4 regions of the Gudongella sp. DL1XJH-153 genome follow, and region 3 is predicted to be linked to each of the others. Evidence: a T-box and tRNA genes for the amino acid it is inferred to sense, from the RefSeq annotation. Region 3 holds a T-box; the other regions hold tRNA genes.

Region 1 (5,171 bases), on a different contig from region 3:
TCTTTTCAACCGAGATTACCGTAAAGTCTTTTTTCCCTGCCAGACCAGTAATAATACCAGGACTGCTTTCAGACCAATTGTCGTTTACAATAAGTGTCCCCGGGTCTTCAGGTTTGTTTGTATTTCTAATCTGAATCGGTATTCCCTTGGTCCTCACTGGAAATATTGCCTCTTCGTGTAATACTGGTGCCCCCATGTAGGATAACTCCCTCAGTTCCTTGTAGGTGATTTCCCTTATTGGCAAAGGATCATGGACAACTTTTGGGTCCGCCTTTAGGAATCCCGATACATCTGTCCAGTTTTCATATAGCTTGGCTCCGATTCCATTGGCAATTATTGAACCGGTTACATCCGATCCGCCTCTTGAAAAGGTAATTATGCTACCGTCCTCGTCAGCCCCGTAAAATCCTGGAACCACTGCTCTTTCAGCATTCAGGAGTCTGTCTTCCACCAGTTTTTCAGTCTCTATTTCATTGAGCACTCCTCTTGCATTAAATCTTATCACTTCCGTAGCATCAATAAATTCTGCCCCCAGATAATCTGCCAATATAAGTCCGTTTATGTATTCTCCTCTGCTGGCACAATAATCTCTTGATGCTCCCTTGGAGATATTATCCCTTACCTGGTCCAGAATACTTTCAATGTCAATTTCAAGATTCAAATCCTTGCAGATTCCCTCGTACCTGCCTCTTATCAGTTGGAACACCTCGTCAAAATGGAGGTTATGGGAGGAAAGCTGGTGACACATATACAAGAGATCCGTGACTTTGTGATCCTTTCCATGTCTCTTCCCTGGAGCTGAAGGCACCACAATCCTTCTGTCCGGGTTCTCCGTGACTATGTTTTTCACCTTTATAAATTGCTGGCTGTCAGCTAATGAGCTTCCGCCAAATTTTGCCACTATTATTCCTTCCACTTGCTTCGCCTCCTTGTTCTATTTATTGTTGAAATTTCCGCAGTCTAATTGCACAATTTCATTTTCCCTTCGGTCCATGAAATTGGCATTCATAAAAAAATAAACACCCGTCCCAAAAAGGACGAGTGTTATGTTCTCGCTTCCACCTAAATTAATAATCTGATAACAGGCCGTAACGTATGCCGACGCAATTCCCTACTGGTTTTCAGGATTGTACTCCGAGGTGGTTTTCTGACCTGGGTATCGTAAGAAGTCTTTCAGCCGGTGAACTTCTCTCTCTTTTGACCCTTCAGGACATACTCTTCCTCATCAACGCTTTTAATCATTCTAATACCAAGAAGAGGATATGTCAAGAGAGGATTTTAAATTTTCTGTAAAAACTTTTCCCTGGTGCAGTCCTACTTAATGGCATTGACAAATGTCTTCACAAATACTGGAAGGTCATTTGGGTTTCTCGATGTTATTAGATTGCCATCGACAACAACTTCCTTGTCAACCCAATTTGCACCAGCATTTATCAAATCATCCTTTATTGAAAAGAACGATGTCATTTCCTTCCCCTTAAGGTCACAGCAGGATGCCATCATCCAAGGTCCGTGACATATTGCTGCAATTGGTTTATTCTGCTTGCAGAATTCCTTTACCAATTCCTTTGTCGCTTCTGTTCTTCTCATATTGTCTGGAGAGAAACCACCCGGAATCAATATCCCATCGTAGTCCTCTGCCCTGACCTCAGAAGATGCATGAGTGCTTTTCATACCTACTCCTGATTTACTTGTATATACTGTTTCCTTTTGTGATCCTACAAGATGAACCTCAAAATCCTCTTTAAGTCTGAAATAAGGATAAATCAGCTCCTTTTCGTCAAATACATTCTCTATCAATATTGCTACTTTCTTCATATAAAATCCCTCCTATAGAATTCTTCATTCTATTAGATACCCGAAGGATAGGATTTTATTCTGTTAAAGAAAGTCAAACATTATCAATCCGACAGTGTTGATCGCCAGATTTGCCATCATATGAACAACCCATGAGTTAATGATATTTCTGTTTTTTTCGTTAAGAAAATTAAAAATTACTCCTCCCACGAACAATCCTGTCATGGCAAGTACAAAAATCAATGGACTAAACCAGCTTCCAATAATGGCAACATGATAAATTGCAAAAAACAAGGCGCTTATGGTATATGCCTTCAATCTTGCAGTTATTTTTAGAAGTCCTAAAAACAAGTACCCTCTAAAGAAAAATTCCTCAAGCAATGAGTTGATAAATGATATATATAATGCAACAAGGATAAAATTCTCCCTTGTCACGCCAAGGTCCTCCTTAAGGGCAAGCTTAATTCCCTGAAGATCGATATAAGGTGAAAGGAACATATAGACTCCAATAATCACAAGATAGACTGTACCTCCCAAGCCAAAGGATATTGCCAACTCCTTTTTTCCAGCTGGCTTAAGCAGAGCTTCCATGTTTTGTGTTGCTCCAAACTTGGCTGAGATCAAGGGAACCATTAAAAATAGTACTATCTTTATCATTGACTTTATTCCGTATTCGGGGTTGATAAATCCATCCACCACTGACATAAGTGCAACAGACAGCAGTGATACTAATATGATTTTTTTCATTACAGTGGATACCTTCCAGTTTCAGTTATCAAAGGCTTGCCATCCTTGTCCAGAAGTACAGTCAGTCCTCCTGCATATCCCTCGCCAACAAACAAATAGTTTACTCCCGTTTCTGTATCCACAAGAATCTTTGTAGTCGATAGTTTGCCTTCCTTGTGAAGTACCTGAAATCTTTTTTCGGCCATTCCGATCACCTCCTTCTCCCTAATTGTACCACAACCTGACAGCAGTGATATGCTTATATATCACAAAATTTATTTGAAATATCTACAATCCAGGTGTATAATGAATATTACCATATGCGGCTGTGGCGGAACTGGCAGACGCGCTAGATTCAGGTTCTAGTCCTAATTGCTAGGGTGGGGGTTCGAGTCCCTTCAGCCGCACCAGAATTGACAAGGTTTCTACCTTGTCTTTTTTTCGTTTACTAGTGATATTCCATCTATTCTTTGCTATACTAAAGGGGAAGAGAGGGGGTAGAATAATGATACTACATTATGTAAAAGTTAATCCGGCACAAAATATGACGGTCTTTGTTCTGGATCAGGTCCCCAGAAAAGACCATGCAGAGATTTCACGCAAGCTTATGAGCTATGACAGCATCCACGCTGAACAGATTGGTTTCATTGAAAAGACAATCCTTCCTGATTCCACCGAGACTCTGAGACTCCAGATGATGGGCGGTGAGTTCTGTGGCAATGCCAGCAGATCATTTGCAGCATACATGGTCTATACAGAATATCCTTCCATACAAAAGAAAGACAAAGATTTTGTAGTGCCCTTACAAGTATCCGGTTGGGAGAGGAATGTGGAATGTATTGTTACACCTCTTAAACAAAAGAACCGATTTCGATCACGTATACAAATGCCTTTACCCAAGAATGTCGGAGCTCAGGAATTTATAGTTCAGGGTGAAACAATATCAACTATCCGAGTCGACTTTTTTGGAATTACTCATTTTATTGTGGACAAAGACCTTGTAAGAAGCAGCTTGGAATTCTACAACATTGTAAAAACCAAAATGGACGAAGAGGAATACGAAGCCTTTGGAGTAATGTTTTACGATTTCGAGGAAAAGAACTTGGTACCGCTGGTTTATGTTAAAGGAACTGATACCATGTGCTGGGAAAAAAGTTGTGCATCGGGAGCAGCTGCATTGGGAGTTTGCCTATCATACCTGGACGATGTTAACACAACTGAAGCTATTGTTCAGACAGGTGGCATCCTGAATATAGACGTAAAATGGCTTGATGGAGAAGCTAGCGAGATTTATCTCGACGGTGAAGTGGAAATTGTATCAGAGGGAACAGTATTACTTAATTTATAGGAGTATGGCAGATGGAAGATAGACGACTTAAAAAAACTATTTCAATAGCAGTTGAAACTGGGATGATTATGCTACAGAACGGGGCTGAGACCTATCGAGTTGAGGAAACCATCACAAGGATGATTTCCTCGAAAACAACATCCAATGTTGAAGTCTTTGTTATGTCAACAGGGATAATTGTTGGAACCGAAATCAATGATGAACCCTACACAACAGTTTCGAGAGTTCCCTCAATTGGACTTGATCTTGAAACAATTGCGCGGGCGAATTCCTTTTCAAGGATATTTACCCAGGGAGAAATGTCCAATGAAGAAACCGATATTATTCTAAATCAGCTTAAGTCTCCACCACAATTTTCAAAACCGATAAGGTACGCCTTCAGCGGTATGGCAGGAGGCTTCTTTGTGCTGATGTTTGGAGGTACCTTTGTCGAATTTATCCTAGCATATATTGCATCCAGCTTTACGGTGTTTTCAATGGATAAATTAACTGGACTAAAATTGAATTTCTTTGTTAAGAATATTCTTGGCGGACTCCTTTCAGCCCTTTCAAGTATATTTCTGGTGTTCCTGGTGGGTCTTCTTTCCACAATTGCTGATTTCAATATTGTCATAATCGGTCCCCTTATGACCCTTGTCCCTGGAGTTTCACTTACAAATGGCATCCGTGATCTAATCTCCGGTGAGCTTATTGCGGGAACAACAAAAATGATGGAGGCACTTTTTATTGCAATAGCATTGGCATTTGGTGTGGGTATTGTGCTACAGGTAATTATTGCATTTATTTAGGAGGATTTTTTATGTATCTTTTGACTCAGGGACTTTATTCTCTGCTTTGTGTAATAGGCTTTTCAATAATATTCAATTTGCCAAGAAGACTTATCCCACTGGCATCCACAAGTGGGATGCTTGGATGGATTGTCTACATACTTCTGCAGCAAACAGCCGCGAGTTTTATTATACCCGCCTTTGTAGGGTCAATATTTGTGGGAACCATTGGTGAACTGGCTGCAATCTATAAAAAACAGCCAGCTACAATTTTTATTATTCCTGCAATAATACCATTTGTACCAGGATATGGAATCTACTATACAATGTTTCATATTATCGACAACAACTTTTCTCAGGCGTTGGTCACTGGAGGAGAGTCAATATTTATAGCAATTTCAATAGCATGTGGTGTCGTGATTGCAACCTCGGTTGTTAGATATATCCGCCCGTATATTGAGAGTCGCTTCGCAAAATAGTGCCCACGGGGACGTTCCCCCTGGGCACTTCTGCTTTCATTTTGCTTTTCTGAT
Region 2 (5,171 bases), on a different contig from region 3:
TGTGAACTTCTCGATTAATGGAGTGGCCACATTCATGATAAGTATTGCATAGCTGACGCCTTCAGGCAATCCACCTTTAACTCTTATCAGAGCTGTCAGCAGACCGCAACCTATTGCAAAAATAATTTTTCCCTTGGGAGTTACAGGGGATGAAGCATAATCGGTTGCCATGAAGAATGCTCCCAATATGAGTCCTCCACCAAATACATGGAATATCAGGTTACTTGAGTCAACACCAAGCAGCATCAATACAACAGTTGTGGTAGCTATGTAAAGCACTGGGATTTTCCAGTCAATAACGTTTCTGATAATCAAGTATACTCCACCAATCAATAGCAAAATCGCTGATGTTTCACCGATTACTCCACCGATGTCTCCGAAGATCATACTTTGAATTGCAGGTAAATTGCCTTCTCCTGATTTTAGTATCCCTAGTGGAGTTGCTGCACTTATTCCATCAGGATTTACATATGAGGACATTATTCCAGGCCAAGATGCAACCAATGCTGCCCTTGCACCAAGAGCCGGGTTCATAAAGTTCTGCCCTATTCCGCCAAAAAATTCCTTTACGATTATGATTGCAAAAGCTGCTCCAAATACAGCTACCCACCATGGAGCTCCCGCTGGTAGATTCAAAGCCAGTAAAATCCCGGTGACAATAGCACTCATATCCATTATTCTAACAGGTTTTCTAAATAATTTTTGAATTCCATATTCAAATATTAAAGCTGCAATAACAGTTACAAGCAGCAATCTTATAGCATCAAATCCAAAGAAATATACACTACCGATCATTGCCGGAACCAATGCAATTATTACATCCAGCATGGTTCTTTTCACCGATTCATCAGACCTGATATGCGGTGACAGGGATACAATCAGCATATCATCCAGAACGACAGTGTCATTGTTCTTCGAATCAATTACTTTTCCATCCATTCGACTTCCTCCTAACCTATGATTTTTTTCGTTTTGCAATGATTTCTTTTTTTATATTTCTGATCGACTCAGAAAGTGGTCTCTTTGCAGGACAAATAAATGAACATGCTCCACACTCTACACAAGCCATTGCAGAATAGCTATCAGCTCTTTCTACATCGTTCTTTAATGCATAAGCACTTATAAACAGAGGCTGTAATCCTGATGGACATACATCTATGCATTTCCCACACTTAATACAAGGTAATACCTCTTCTTCCCTGACATCCTCTTCTGGAAGTACAAGTATTCCGCCAGAACCTTTTATAACGGGGACATCAAGTGTAAACTGAGCAATACCCATCATTGGTCCTCCTGAAATGACTTTTCCAGGCTTCCCATTGAATCCACCACTTTGTCTAATTAATTCTGAAAAAGGAGTACCGATTCTCACTAAAAGGTTTTTAGGTTCAACTATTCCTCTTCCTGTTACAGTTACAACTCTCTCATATAACGGTTTCCCATGCTGGATTGCATCAGCAATAGCTTTGGCAGTGGCTACATTGGAAACTACAACTCCAACTTCAAGTGGAAGTGCTCCTGTACCTACACTTCGACCAGTTATTGCATAGATTATACTCTTTTCTGCTCCTTGTGGGTACTTTGTCTTCAATACAGCAACCTCAATGCCGTCTTCCGGCTTGATGGCTTTGTTGATAGCCTCTACTGCATCCATCTTATTATTTTCAATTCCTATGTAAGCTTTTTCTACGCCCAATGCTTTCTTTATTGCTTTAAGGCCAAATACAATGGATTCAGCATTTTCCAACATCACTCTGTGATCACTAGTCAAATACGGTTCACATTCTGCACCATTAAGTATTACAGTGTCAATTTTCTTGCCATCCGGAATAGAAAATTTAACATGAGCCGGGAAGCTTGCACCACCCATTCCCGTAATTCCATTATCTTTTACAAGACCAATAATATCTTGTGGGGATAATTCATCCAGGTTTCTTCCTTTAGCAGACTCGTGCATCTCATCAGTGCCATCATTTTCGATTACAACACACTTTGATTTGGCACCGGTTGGTGTATACATCATTTTGATTTCCTTTACCGTTCCAGCAATGCTGGCATGAACGGTACCTGATACAAAAGCTCCTGTTTCCCCTATTTTTTGTCCTATTGTAACTCTGTCGCCAACGTTAACAACCGGTTCGCAAGGTGCACCGATATGTTGATGCATTGGTATGTAAGCAAATTGAGGGATTTCAGCAACTTCTATCGGCTTGCTTTCTGCCAGTTCCTTAAATTCAGGAACATGTACGCCTCCTTTGAAAGTCAACTTACCTTGGTTCATTTTTATTCCACCTCTTTACTTGATATAATTTTAGCAATTCTCGATAAATTTTTACCTAAAAATTGCACTTATGGGTATATTATAACATTAAATATTATTAATGTATATAAATCTGGGTATATATATATGCAGTCTTTGGGAGATTGGAAAAATGGTTTGGTGCGAGTGATGGGACTTGAACCCATACGCCAAGTGTGGCACATGCCCCTCAAACATGCCTGTCTGCCGATTCCAGCACACTCGCACAATACAATGGATAAAACAGTCGGGTGACCGTTTACTTGGAAATGTTACTAATCCATTATAATATCTTTCTCCTCAAATTTCAATCCTAATTTGTGCTCATTGTCAGATAGCAATTCTCCAATCCATTATATAGATTATAGTATGTTGGTTCGAGATCACCTGATATCCCTGAATCCACAAGCAGCGCTTTGTTTCTAAAAAGAAGGCTACCATATGGAATTGTCTCTACATAATATTGTTGAAACTCCTCGTATGTCTCAATTTTCGAGTTTTCATCCCAAACGAGCTCCATTCTACTTAAAATCTCTTCTAGATTCTCATCAGAATAATGAGCAAAATTATAAATGCTGTTCATACCCAGGAATGTCCTAAATGCGGGGATAGTGGATTGCTCCCAATGAAGCAGAGAAATATCATAATCCCCTTCTAAAATAATCCTTGTCATGTCCTCAGCTAACCCTTCTGAACTTTCACCTGATGGATGTATAATCTGCAGCGATAATCCAATTTCTTTCAGACTTGTTTTTAGCATCTCAGCTGTCTTCATTTTTAGATCAGATGAATGATTTACGAGCATCCTCAATACAATTGGATTGCCTTCAGAATCTTCAAGTATCCCATCATTATCACTATCGACAAACCCGGCGGATTCGAGCAAATCTCTTGCATTATCGACATTGAATCCATATCTATCAGAACTTAAGGAAGCAAGGTAAGATGATGGGTGTAAAGGTGTGTCCACCTGTGTTCCATGCTGCAAATACACTTTATCTATTATGGATTGCCTGTCTATACCGTAAAAAATGGCTTTCTTTAGTGAATCTGCTCCTTCCATTGAAAATAATCCAGTCATATGATTGAATGCGAGAATTTCATGGTCACCTGAAACATATTCATAAATGGAAATTCTTTCATTGTGCTCGTATTTGTCCCAATCCACACCTATAGTTGGTGCCATGTGCAGTTTTCCAGTTTCAAAAGCCGTAAGTATTAATTCCCTATCGTCATATATTTTCCCAACTATGTATGAAATTTGTGGTTCTCCATCTCTGTACTGTTCATTTGACTCCAAATGAACTTCCTTGAATTTTATATGCTCTGCAAATTTATAAGGACCTGTCCCAATTGGGATGTAATTCTCCATAACCAAGGCGTCAGCACCTTTTGCCTCCGGTATTATTGGAAAGGTAAGTATGTCGAGTACATTACCAGTTGCCTCTTTGAAGCTGATTTCAACTCTTGACTCTGACAATGCCCTGGCTGAGATGATGCTTAAATCTTCAGTTAGTGATCCATTTCTAACAATTTTCCCATAAAAACTATCTGCTCCAGCCTGTTTCATTATTCCTATTGTAAAGACAACATCATCTGCATGAAGTTTTTCCCCATTGTGCCAATATATATCTTGTCTAAGAGATACCTCCACCGTCTTTCCATCTTCGCTGATGGTATATGTACTGGCGAGTCTTGGAATAGGTTGAAGGTTCTGATCATACTCAAACAGACCCTCAAAAATCAACTTGCTTAAATGATAATAGCTCAGATTGTCCATATACAAAGGATTAAGAGTCTTAAAACTCGTCAGGGGCAAGCTGATACCAGCATTATCGAAGATAAAATAATCTACGCCTTCTTCAATTTCTCCGATATCAATAGAATCCTGCTCAGATGAACAACCCGATATTGAAAATAAAACTATTGCTATAGTAAATAAGATCATTGCTTTCTTCATTTTTTTCTACCTTAATCCTTTGATTATATTTGTGATAGACTTTCTTATATCCAGTAATATCTTGTCAAACATAGTATCGTTGGAACTGTAAAAAGTATTCCCATATACAAATTCATATGCTTTTTTATTCTTTTCTACACGACTGACATATTCACGAGTTTCAGGGAAGGGAATTGTATGAAGGGTCACTCCATCGTTGCTGTGATCATTACTGAGAAGCCAATGAGAAACATTACCACTTCCCGCATTATAGGCAGCTAAGGCTACTTCTTCACTCCCATACTGATCCAGCAATTGTCTAATATACCATGTTCCCACCTTGATGTTAAAATCAGGGTCATAAAGCATATCGCCTGAATAATTCTCAAACCCAAATACTTCTGCTGCCCATTTACCCGTAGATTCACCTATCTGCATTAATCCTCTTGCATCCTTAGAAGATCTCGCATCCTTATCAAAGTTGCTTTCTGCCTTGATAACACCCATCACAAGCATAGGGTCAAGATTATAATCTTCCGAATACTGCATGACAGAATCCTTGTACACGAAAGGATATGCCATTGCCACTGCTGATATTGTTAGAATCAATATCAGCGCTGTCATTAATATAACTGAAAATATTTTTTTCATAATTCACCACTATCTATATTCATCTAGAAAATCTAGAACCTGCTCTCTCGAATGTTCTATACTTCCTGAGTTGTCAATAATCCTATCTGCCAGTCTTTTCTTTTCTTCGATGTCAAATTGAGCATCTATTCTGGAGATGGCCTGCTCAGGATTATAATCATCCCTCTCCATCAATCTCCTCATCTGAGTTTCCTTGTCACAATAAACCAACCATATTTCATCGAAAAAAAGTCCCGATTCTTCAATTTCATCCTTGGATTCAAACAACAAGGGTACATCAAC
Region 3 (4,154 bases):
ATACAGAATATTAAAATTGCATTGAAAATTGAGAGTTTTTTATACAACGTTGACTGCTGTATGTCCCTTTATAATAAAAGAAAAGGTTCTGCTACAAGAGTAACAAAACCTTGACTGATTCACATATTTACTTTACAACAATATTGTATATCTTGCCTGGCACGTATATTACCTTGACAATGGTTTTTTCATCAATAAACTTCATTATGGAAGGAACCTCCTTAACCATGTCCTGAACGACTTCCTTTGACTCATCAAGTGCAACTGTTATTGTGCCTCTTACTTTGCCATTAACCTGAACAGGAAGGTCAATAACCTTGTCTATAGTCTTTTCTTCATCGTATTCTGGCCATGTTGTTTCAAACAGTCGTCCTTCTAATCCTATTGCTTCCCAAAGCTCCTCAGTTATATGTGGTGCTACCGGGTTTAACAGTACAAGGAATGTTTCGAAATCTTTTTTGTTTATTGACCCATGGTCATTGAATTCATTCAATAGGGACATTAATGCAGCTATGCCCGTATTGAATTTCAATGTCTCAAAATCCTCACTTACTTTTTTGATGGTCTTGTGTATTGATGACTCAAGCCCTTCTGTGTACTCATATCCATCTTTTAGTATATCCTGAAGTTTCCATACTCTGTCAAGGAATCTTCTGCAGCCTTTTACTCCGTTTTCTGACCAAGGTACACTCTTTTCAAAGTCGCCTATGAACATTTCGTAGGTTCTTAGTGTATCTGCTCCATAATTCTTTACGATATCATCAGGATTGACTACATTACCCCTTGATTTAGACATTTTTTCATTATTGTCACCTAGAATCATGCCATGGGATGTTCTCTTCGAGTATGGCTCCGGTCCTGGTACAACTCCAATATCGAAGAGGAACTTGTGCCAGAATCTTGAGTAGAGCAGGTGAAGTGTTGTATGCTCCATACCTCCGTTGTACCAGTCCACAGGCATCCAATATTCAAGCGCTTCCTCCAATGCAAATGCTTCGCTGTTTCTTGGATCAGTGTATCTTAAGAAGTACCATGATGACCCTGCCCACTGTGGCATGGTATCAGTTTCCCTGTGTGCATCCTTGCCACACTTCGGACATGTTGTATGAACCCAGTCGTGAATTTTTGCAAGTGGTGATTCTCCTGTTTCAGTAGGTTCAAAGTCATCCACTTCTGGAAGCAACAGTGGAAGCTCCTCTTCAGAAATCGGCACCCAGCCGCAATCTTCACAATAAACCAACGGAATTGGCTCACCCCAGTATCTTTGTCTTGAGAATACCCAGTCTCTTAGCTTGAAGTTTATCTTCTTCTCACCGAGGCCTTTTTCCTCCAGCCATTCTATCATAGTATGAATTGCTTCTTTTACTTCCATTCCATCGATAAATCCTGAATTTACAAGTATGCCTGAGTCAGTGTCTGTGTAGGCCTCTTTCTCTATATCTCCACCTTTAATTACTTCAACTATTGGCATGCCGAATTTCTTTGCAAACTCCCAGTCTCTCTGGTCATGTCCTGGAACGGCCATGATAGCTCCTGTTCCATAGGTCATCAATACATAGTCTGATACCCAAAGGGGAACTTCTTCTCCGGTTGCTGGATTAATGGCTTTCAAGCCCTTAAGTTCAACACCTGTCTTTGATTTTGACATCTCTGTTCTTTCAAAATCACTCTTGTTTATAACTTCATCCTTGTAAGAATTTACCTGATCAATATTTTCTATTCTGTCAGCGTATTTTTCGATTAATGGATGCTCCGCTGCTATTACCATATAGGTTGCACCAAAGAGTGTATCAGGTCTTGTTGTAAATACCCGCAGTTTGTCTTCTCCACCTGAAATGGCAAAATCCAGATCGGCTCCCACTGATTTTCCGATCCAGTTGGTCTGCTGTATCTTGACTCTTTCTATATAGTCTACCAAGTCAAGGTCATTTATAAGCCTATCAGCGTATTCTGTTATTTTTAACATCCACTGGTTCTTGACCTTTCTAACGACTTCGCTGCCGCATCTTTCACAGACTCCGCCAACAACTTCCTCATTTGCAAGACCAACCTTGCAGGATGTACAGAAGTTAATAGGGAATTCCTGTTTGTATGCCAAGCCTTTTTCAAATAGCTTAAGGAATATCCACTGCGTCCACTTGTAGTACTCAGGATCGGTTGTGTTGACTTCTCTTGACCAGTCAAATGAGAAGCCGATTGATTTAAGCTGCCCCTTGAATCGTTCGATGTTTTTTTCTGTTACAATTCTTGGGTGTATCTTATTCTTGATTGCAAAGTTCTCCGTTGGAAGACCAAAAGCATCCCAGCCCATCGGGAATAATACGTTATAGCCCTGATATCGTCTCTTCCTTGCAACTATATCCAGTGCTGTATATGGCCTTGGATGGCCTACATGAAGTCCGTCGCCAGATGGATATGGAAATTCAACCAAGGCATAGAATTTCGGTTTGTCACTGTCGTTTGTAGCCTTGTATACCTGCTCTTCATCCCAGATATCCTGCCATTTCTTCTCAACATCCTTTGGATTGTAGTCTCTCATTGAATAACCTCCCTTTATTTTGCAAAAAATAAAACCTTTCATCTCCATAGAGACGAAAGGTTATTCCGCGGTACCACTCTTATTGATAAATCCACTTTTGACCCATTAACGGTGGTTGCCGTTCAGGGCTTTGACCCTGAAAACTCCGAGATGAGTTCACGTGCTCATTATACTGCTTTTCACCATCCAGCAGCTCTCTGAAATGAATTCACACACTACTTGTTCTCTTCCATGTTTGTCTGATTTAGCTTTGATTATAGCAAATACAGATATTCTTAGCAAGATTTATTTAAAACTCAGCTGAATTGACCGTTCTTGGGAATGGTACTACATCCCTTATGTTGGACATTCCGGTTATATACATCAATGCTCTTTCAAAACCAAGTCCATAGCCGGCATGTTTTGTACCACCAAATTTTCTAAGCTCAAGATACCACCAATAATCTGCAGGATCCATACCGTTGTCAATTATTTTCTGTTCAAGGACTTCCAGACGTTCCTCTCTCTGGCTTCCTCCAATTATTTCTCCTACTCCTGGCACCAAAAGGTCCATGGCAGCAACTGTCTTGTCGTCTTCATTTACTCTCATGTAGAAAGCCTTGATTTCCTTTGGATAATCTATTACAAATACTGGCTTGTTGAATATCTTCTCAGTGATATATCTCTCATGCTCGGTCTGAAGGTCCATGCCCCATTCAACTGGATACTGGAATTCTTGACCTGATTCAATCAGCTTTTCAATGGCATCAGTATAGGTTATTACTCCAAAGTCAGACTGTGCAATTCTTGTGAGTCTCTCAACTATTCCCTTGCTTACAAAGTTGTCAAAGAACTCCATTTCCTCTGGTGCATTGTCTAGAACATACTGAATCATATACTTGAACATGTCCTCAGCAAGCTCCATGTTGTCCTTAAGCTCTGCAAAAGCGATTTCTGGTTCGATCATCCAGAATTCAGCCGCATGTCTTGGGGTATTTGAGTTCTCGGCTCTGAAGGTCGGTCCAAAGGTGTAGGTATTTTTAAATGCCAAGGCAAACACCTCAGCCTCAAGCTGACCGCTTACAGTAAGGTGAGTTCCCTTACCAAAGAAGTCCTTTGAAAAGTCGGCGCTACCGTCCCCGGTTCTTGGAGTGTCGTCAAAATCCAGTGTGGTAACCCTAAACATCTCTCCTGCTCCCTCTGCATCTGAGCCTGTTATTATTGGAGGATGTGCGTATATAAAACCTCTTTCCTGGAAAAACCTGTGGATGGCATATGCCAAGATTGACCTTACTCTAAATACTGCACTATAGATGTTGGTCCTTGGTCTTAGATGTGCGATTGTTCTCAGATATTCAAGCGTGTGTCTCTTTTTCTGGATTGGATAGTCGCTTGTTGACTCACCTTCAAGAGATATTCCTTCTGCCTTGATTTCAAATGGTTGCTTGGCACCAGGTGTTTCAATCAGCGTACCTTCTACAGCAATTGCTGAATAAATTGCAAATTTCTCCACTTCCTTGAAATTTGTTAAGGTATCGTCATAAACAATCTGGATATTCTTAAAAAATGATCCGTCATTCAACTCAATAAACCCAAATGCCTTTGAAGCTCTGGATGTTCTGATCCAACCTTCAAG
Region 4 (5,171 bases), on a different contig from region 3:
CAGCATCAATATCTTCATCTGTTACCTGAACTCCTTCAGCTTCACCAATTGCTTCAAGAACAAGATCTGCCTTGACTCTCTTCTCCGCCATTGGTCTGAAATTCAATTCAAGATCATTCATTGTAGTACCTGTCAACTCAAGATACTGATCAATCTCAAATCCCTGATTTTTTACTCTGTGTTCAAAGTCTTTGATTTCATTTTCAACTTGTGACTGTATCATCGATTCAGGAATCTCAACTTCTGACATTTCAACAACCTTGTCTACCAAATTGTTTTCTGTTTCGATTCTCTCCTGACTCTCAAGTGATTTCTCAAGTTCTTCCTTTAGGCTGTTTTTGTATTCTTCAAGAGTATCAAACTCGCTTACATCCTTTGCAAACTCATCATCAAGCTCAGGAAGCTCTTTTGTTTTGATTTCTTTTATTGTCACTTTAAAAACTGCAGGTTTTCCTTTAAGTGATTCTTCCTGGTATTCCTCAGGGAAAGTTACCTCTACATCTACTTCTTCACCTTTTGACTTCCCAACAAGACCTTCTTCAAACCCAGGTATAAACTGTCCTGCCCCGATTTCAAGCGTCTGGTCTTCAGCTGTTCCTCCTGGGAACTGCTCATCATCAACATATCCTGCAAAATCTATAGTTAGGATGTCGCCTTCCTGCACTTCTCTGTCTCCAGCATCAACCATCCTTGCGTTCATATCTCTTGCCTTATCCAGCTCTGCCTGAACCATTTCATCAGTAACTGAATAATCCACCTTTTCAAGTTCAATTTCACTGTAGTCGCCCAGCTTTACCTCAGGCTTTACTTCAACATTGAAATTTACCTTTATTGGCTCTCCAAGTTTAATTTCCTCTACGTCAACTTCCGGACTATCAACAGGCTCCAGTTGGAGTTCCTCAACTGCATTGGAATAAGCATCTGGAAGAAGTATGTTTATTGCATTCTCAAAGAAGATTTCTTCTCCATAATTCATTTCGATGATCTTTCTAGGCACTTTGCCTTTTCTGAATCCAGGAATGTTGAATTTCCCTCTATCCTTCAGATAAGCCTGTTGCAGTGCTTTCTCAAAATCACCTGCTGGTAATTCCATATTAAAGTGTACCGTATTTTTTTCTTTTTTCTCAAAAACTGCCTTCATTCAATGAACCCCCTAGTGTATTTTTTTAAATTCTGTTCCGAATTTTAGTCTCATCATAATATTATAACATATTAGGTGCTGTTTTGGTACAATAAAAAAACCAATGGCAATAACCACTGGTTAAATCTGGTGCGGGAAAGAGGACTTGAACCCCCACGTCAATGACACTAGATCCTAAGTCTAGCGCGTCTGCCAATTCCGCCATTCCCGCATAAAACGTTAAGTGAATATCACTCACTCTTACTATTATAGCACCCAAAAATGATTTGTCAAATATTTTTTGGGTGCTTTTTTTTGCCGCTAAAAGGAGACGATTATTCCTCCATCATTTACATAAGCTGTTGATAAGCCTTTGGTTTCAACGATTATTACTTCCTTGAAATTGTACCTTTCGATGTCCTTTTTCAACTCCATAGCTTTATCCAAAGCATTTGCATGAGATATGGCAATAACTCTCTCCTCAAAATTTGATCCATTCTCGCCAATCACTTCTGCTAATCGCTTGAATGCCTTTTTGCTGCCTCTGATTTTTTCCACAGGTTCAATATTACCATCTTCATCTCTTCTCATAATGGGTTTGATATTCAATACATTTGCAATCAGACCCGCAGTCTTTGATATTCTGCCATTCTTGATAAGATTGCTCAAGTCTTCGGATATAAAGAATGTCTTTGTGTCCTGGATGTAATTTTCTACAGTTTCAACGATTTCATCCCTTGTCATTCCCTTGTTGACACACTCCTGAATCTTCATGGCTGTAAGAGTTTCACCTGTACTTGCAGACTTGGAATTGAATACATGAACAAACTGATTCTCATTTTCCTCAATTGTCATTTCCTTTGCCAGTTCGGCACTGTTGTAGGTTCCTGATAGCTCTTTGGAAATAGTTACTACAAATACATTTTCAGCATCCCCGTAGGCTTCCTTAAAGTCACCAGGTGAAGGACAGGATGACTTAATGGGATTTGGACTTTCCTTCATGGTCTTGACCATATCTTCAAGATCCAACTCCTCATTATCGATAAATGTTCTTTCATCGATGTCAATCTTAAAGGGTACTTTGTGGACTTCCATAAACTTGTCCAATTGTTCGTTTGTATCACAACTACTGTCTGCAACGATTTTGTAATCCATTTCATCACTCCCCGACTTATTTTGGTCCTATCACTGATTCGATAAATGCAGCTAATTCATGTGCTTTCTCAGATATTGTATCCTGGTTTTTACCTTCAATCATAACTCTTACTAGAGGTTCTGTTCCTGATGGTCTAATCAACACTCTTCCCTCGCCAGCAAAATAATTTTCAAGCTTCAGTATCTCTTCCTTAATTTCAGGAATTTCCATGTACTTTGTTTTATATGCATTTTCTACTCTGGCATTTACAAGTACTTGAGGATAATTCTTCATCAGTGAATTCAAGTCAGAAGCTTTTTCTTTTGTCTCCTTAATCACTTGGATCAACTGTAATCCTGTTGCCAAGCCATCTCCGGTGGTATTGTGCTCCAGGAATATAATATGTCCAGATTGCTCTCCTCCCAGATTATAGCCATCCTTAATCATTTCCTCTAGAATATATCTGTCCCCTACAGCAGTTTTCACAATATCCATTCCATTATTACCTAGAAATTCATCAAGGCCCATATTGGTCATAACAGTTCCTACGACAGTATCCTTAGCAAGTTTACCTTTCTTCTTAAGATATCTGCTACAAATCGCAAGAATATGATCACCATCAATAATCTCGCCTTTTTCATCTACTGCAATTATTCTGTCAGCATCACCATCAAAGGCAATACCTAAATCTGCACCCTTTTCCAGTACAAGCCTCTGAACCAATTGAGGCTTAGTGGAGCCACATGCATCATTGATATTCATTCCGTCAGGCTCTGTATTAATTGCAAACACTTCTCCTCCCATTTCATCAAACAACTGGGGTCCGATTTCGTAAAGTGCTCCATGACCACAATCCATGGCAATCTTTATTCCCGACAGGTCAGTTTCAATAGTGGACTTGAGGAATTCCTTGTAATCATAAGCTGCATTTTCATTTATATATACCCTTCCAATTAGATTCTTAATTGGTCTATCTTTTATTTCTCCCTTGTTCATCAATAAATCTTCAATTTCTTCCTCTGTTGAATCTGGTAACTTTAGGCCTTCTCCACTGAAGAATTTGATTCCATTGTACTCACCAGGATTATGGGATGCAGAAATCACGACCCCTGCCACGGCTCCATACTTTCTTGTAAGATATGCCACTGCAGGTGTTGGTATAATCCCAACAGATTCAACATCCAATCCCATGGAGCAAATTCCTGCTGTCAATGCAGCTTCAAGCATATCTCCTGAAACCCTTGTATCCTTGCCAACTATAACTTTCCCCTTTTTCTCTTTGGCCAATACATATGCTCCTGCCCTTCCAATCTGAAATGCCAACTCTGGTGTCAGTTCCTCATTGGCAACTCCTCTCACTCCGTCAGTACCAAATAGTTTTCCCATTTAAATTCCCCCATTATCATTATTCTGTCTAATCCAAAGGATAAATATCTCTAGCAATCTTTTTTAGTGTTTCTATCTTGTTCAGTTCTGGTTTCTCCAGCACACATTTTAAAAGATACTCCAGTATCTTGCCGATGATCTTACCCTGTGTATATCCCATTTCCTTCAGGTCATCACCGTTTATTGCCAGATGTTTTCTGCGAAAAGGCTCTTTTGCATATAGGATTGCGTCTATGGCCTTCTTTTTGGCCAAAAGGTTTGAAATGTCTTTATTGCTACTTTTGCTGAGTCTATCAGCTACTTGAAGGTCAACCAAATCATATATCCTGTCTTCTCCAACTCTTTGGAGTTGTCTTTTTAGACCCTTCTTTTTTAAATCAGGATGATGTATCATATGCTCTTTAACTAGTCTTAATGTTGAGTCTATAAGATCTGTGGAGCAGTTGAGTCTCATTAGTATTTCTTTTCCAATCTCAACACTTTTTTTATCGTGTCCATAGAAGTGTCCCACACCTTTATCATCCAAAGTAAAGGTATAAGGTTTTCCAATATCATGAAGCAATGCCGCCAATCTAATATGGAGAACAGGAGGCGTATTGTCCATAACAGTTAGTGTATGCTGGAATACGGATCTGTCGTGGTAGGGATTCCTCTGATCAAAACCTATTGCTGGTATAAGTTCCGGAATTACTTCTTTCAATATACCCAGACTTCTCATAAGTAGAAATCCTCTTGAAGGTCTTTTAGCTAGAATAATTTTGAACAGTTCATCTCTAATTCTATCAATACTTACAGTTTCAAGTTTAGGAGACAAATCCATACATGCCTCCGATGTCTTGATGTCTATTAGAAAATCAAGTTGGGTAGCAAATCTTACAGCTCTTAAAATTCGCAAGTGATCCTCTGAGAGTCTCTCTCTTGGACTTCCCACACTTCTGACTAAACTGTCTCTTATATCCTCTACTCCATTGAAAGGGTCCAGCAGCCCTCTTTCAGGATGATAAGCCATTGCGTTAATGGTGAAGTCCCTACGTCTTAGATCCTCCAAAATATCTTCAGTGAAACCTACCTTGTCTGGTCTTCTTCCATCCAAATAAGCTCCATCTGTCCTGTAGGTAGTGACCTCAACATTACCCTCTTTTTCAACTATTACAACCGTTCCGTATTCCTTGCCAATTTCAACGGTTCTTTTATCGTTGAATAGAGCTATGATCTGAACGGGTGTAGCAGAAGTTGCAAGATCATAGTCCACAGGTGTTTTCCCTAGAATTGAATCTCTAACACAGCCACCTACAAGATGTACGCTGAATCCTGCCTTTTCCAATCTCTCAATAATACTTTCTATATATATAGGTATAGTTATCACCATTTTCTACCTCCATTGTATACCTATTAGTATAGCATAAAATTCATGTAACTGACTAAAAAAATAGCTGACCGGGTCATTTCCCGATCAGCCTACTGTGCTATTAATTGTACTTTTTCAACAATATACTTGCGTTATGACCACCAAATCCCAAGGAATTTGAG

The links. The T-box of region 3 lies ahead of leuS (leucine--tRNA ligase). A T-box ahead of a tRNA ligase gene usually reads a tRNA of that ligase, here a tRNA-Leu.
Region 1: it encodes a tRNA-Leu, which carries the amino acid that the T-box ahead of leuS (leucine--tRNA ligase) is inferred to sense. The anticodon was not compared.
Region 2: it encodes a tRNA-Leu, which carries the amino acid that the T-box ahead of leuS (leucine--tRNA ligase) is inferred to sense. The anticodon was not compared.
Region 4: it encodes a tRNA-Leu, which carries the amino acid that the T-box ahead of leuS (leucine--tRNA ligase) is inferred to sense. The anticodon was not compared.

Annotation. Positions count from the first base shown of each region.
Region 1 covers NZ_JBMEMN010000003.1:92,098-97,268, forward strand. Annotated here, with positions in the region: gene ACOEN1_RS02875 (aspartate kinase) at 1-907, opposite strand, end outside; gene ACOEN1_RS02880 (type 1 glutamine amidotransferase domain-containing protein) at 1,315-1,818, opposite strand; gene ACOEN1_RS02885 (CPBP family intramembrane glutamic endopeptidase) at 1,882-2,544, opposite strand; gene ACOEN1_RS02890 (DUF6440 family protein) at 2,544-2,729, opposite strand; tRNA gene ACOEN1_RS02895 (tRNA-Leu) at 2,846-2,933, shown strand; gene ACOEN1_RS02900 (diaminopimelate epimerase) at 3,029-3,871, shown strand; gene ACOEN1_RS02905 (threonine/serine ThrE exporter family protein) at 3,883-4,659, shown strand; gene ACOEN1_RS02910 (threonine/serine exporter family protein) at 4,671-5,117, shown strand; gene ACOEN1_RS02915 (REP-associated tyrosine transposase) at 5,154-5,171, opposite strand, start outside.
Region 2 covers NZ_JBMEMN010000017.1:3,185-8,355, reverse strand. Annotated here, with positions in the region: gene ACOEN1_RS07855 (RnfABCDGE type electron transport complex subunit D) at 1-939, opposite strand, end outside; gene rsxC (electron transport complex subunit RsxC) at 956-2,281, opposite strand; tRNA gene ACOEN1_RS07845 (tRNA-Leu) at 2,439-2,525, opposite strand; gene ACOEN1_RS07840 (ABC transporter substrate-binding protein) at 2,613-4,259, opposite strand; gene ACOEN1_RS07835 (lytic transglycosylase domain-containing protein) at 4,266-4,889, opposite strand; gene coaE (dephospho-CoA kinase) at 4,899-5,171, opposite strand, start outside.
Region 3 covers NZ_JBMEMN010000056.1:118-4,271, forward strand. Annotated here, with positions in the region: gene leuS (leucine--tRNA ligase) at 128-2,539, opposite strand; T-box leader at 2,585-2,780, opposite strand; gene asnS (asparagine--tRNA ligase) at 2,829-4,154, opposite strand, start outside.
Region 4 covers NZ_JBMEMN010000001.1:100,702-105,872, forward strand. Annotated here, with positions in the region: gene tig (trigger factor) at 1-1,141, opposite strand, end outside; tRNA gene ACOEN1_RS00470 (tRNA-Leu) at 1,269-1,352, opposite strand; gene ACOEN1_RS00475 (DegV family protein) at 1,442-2,275, opposite strand; gene glmM (phosphoglucosamine mutase) at 2,292-3,641, opposite strand; gene ACOEN1_RS00485 (CCA tRNA nucleotidyltransferase) at 3,670-5,010, opposite strand; gene fabF (beta-ketoacyl-ACP synthase II) at 5,111-5,171, opposite strand, start outside.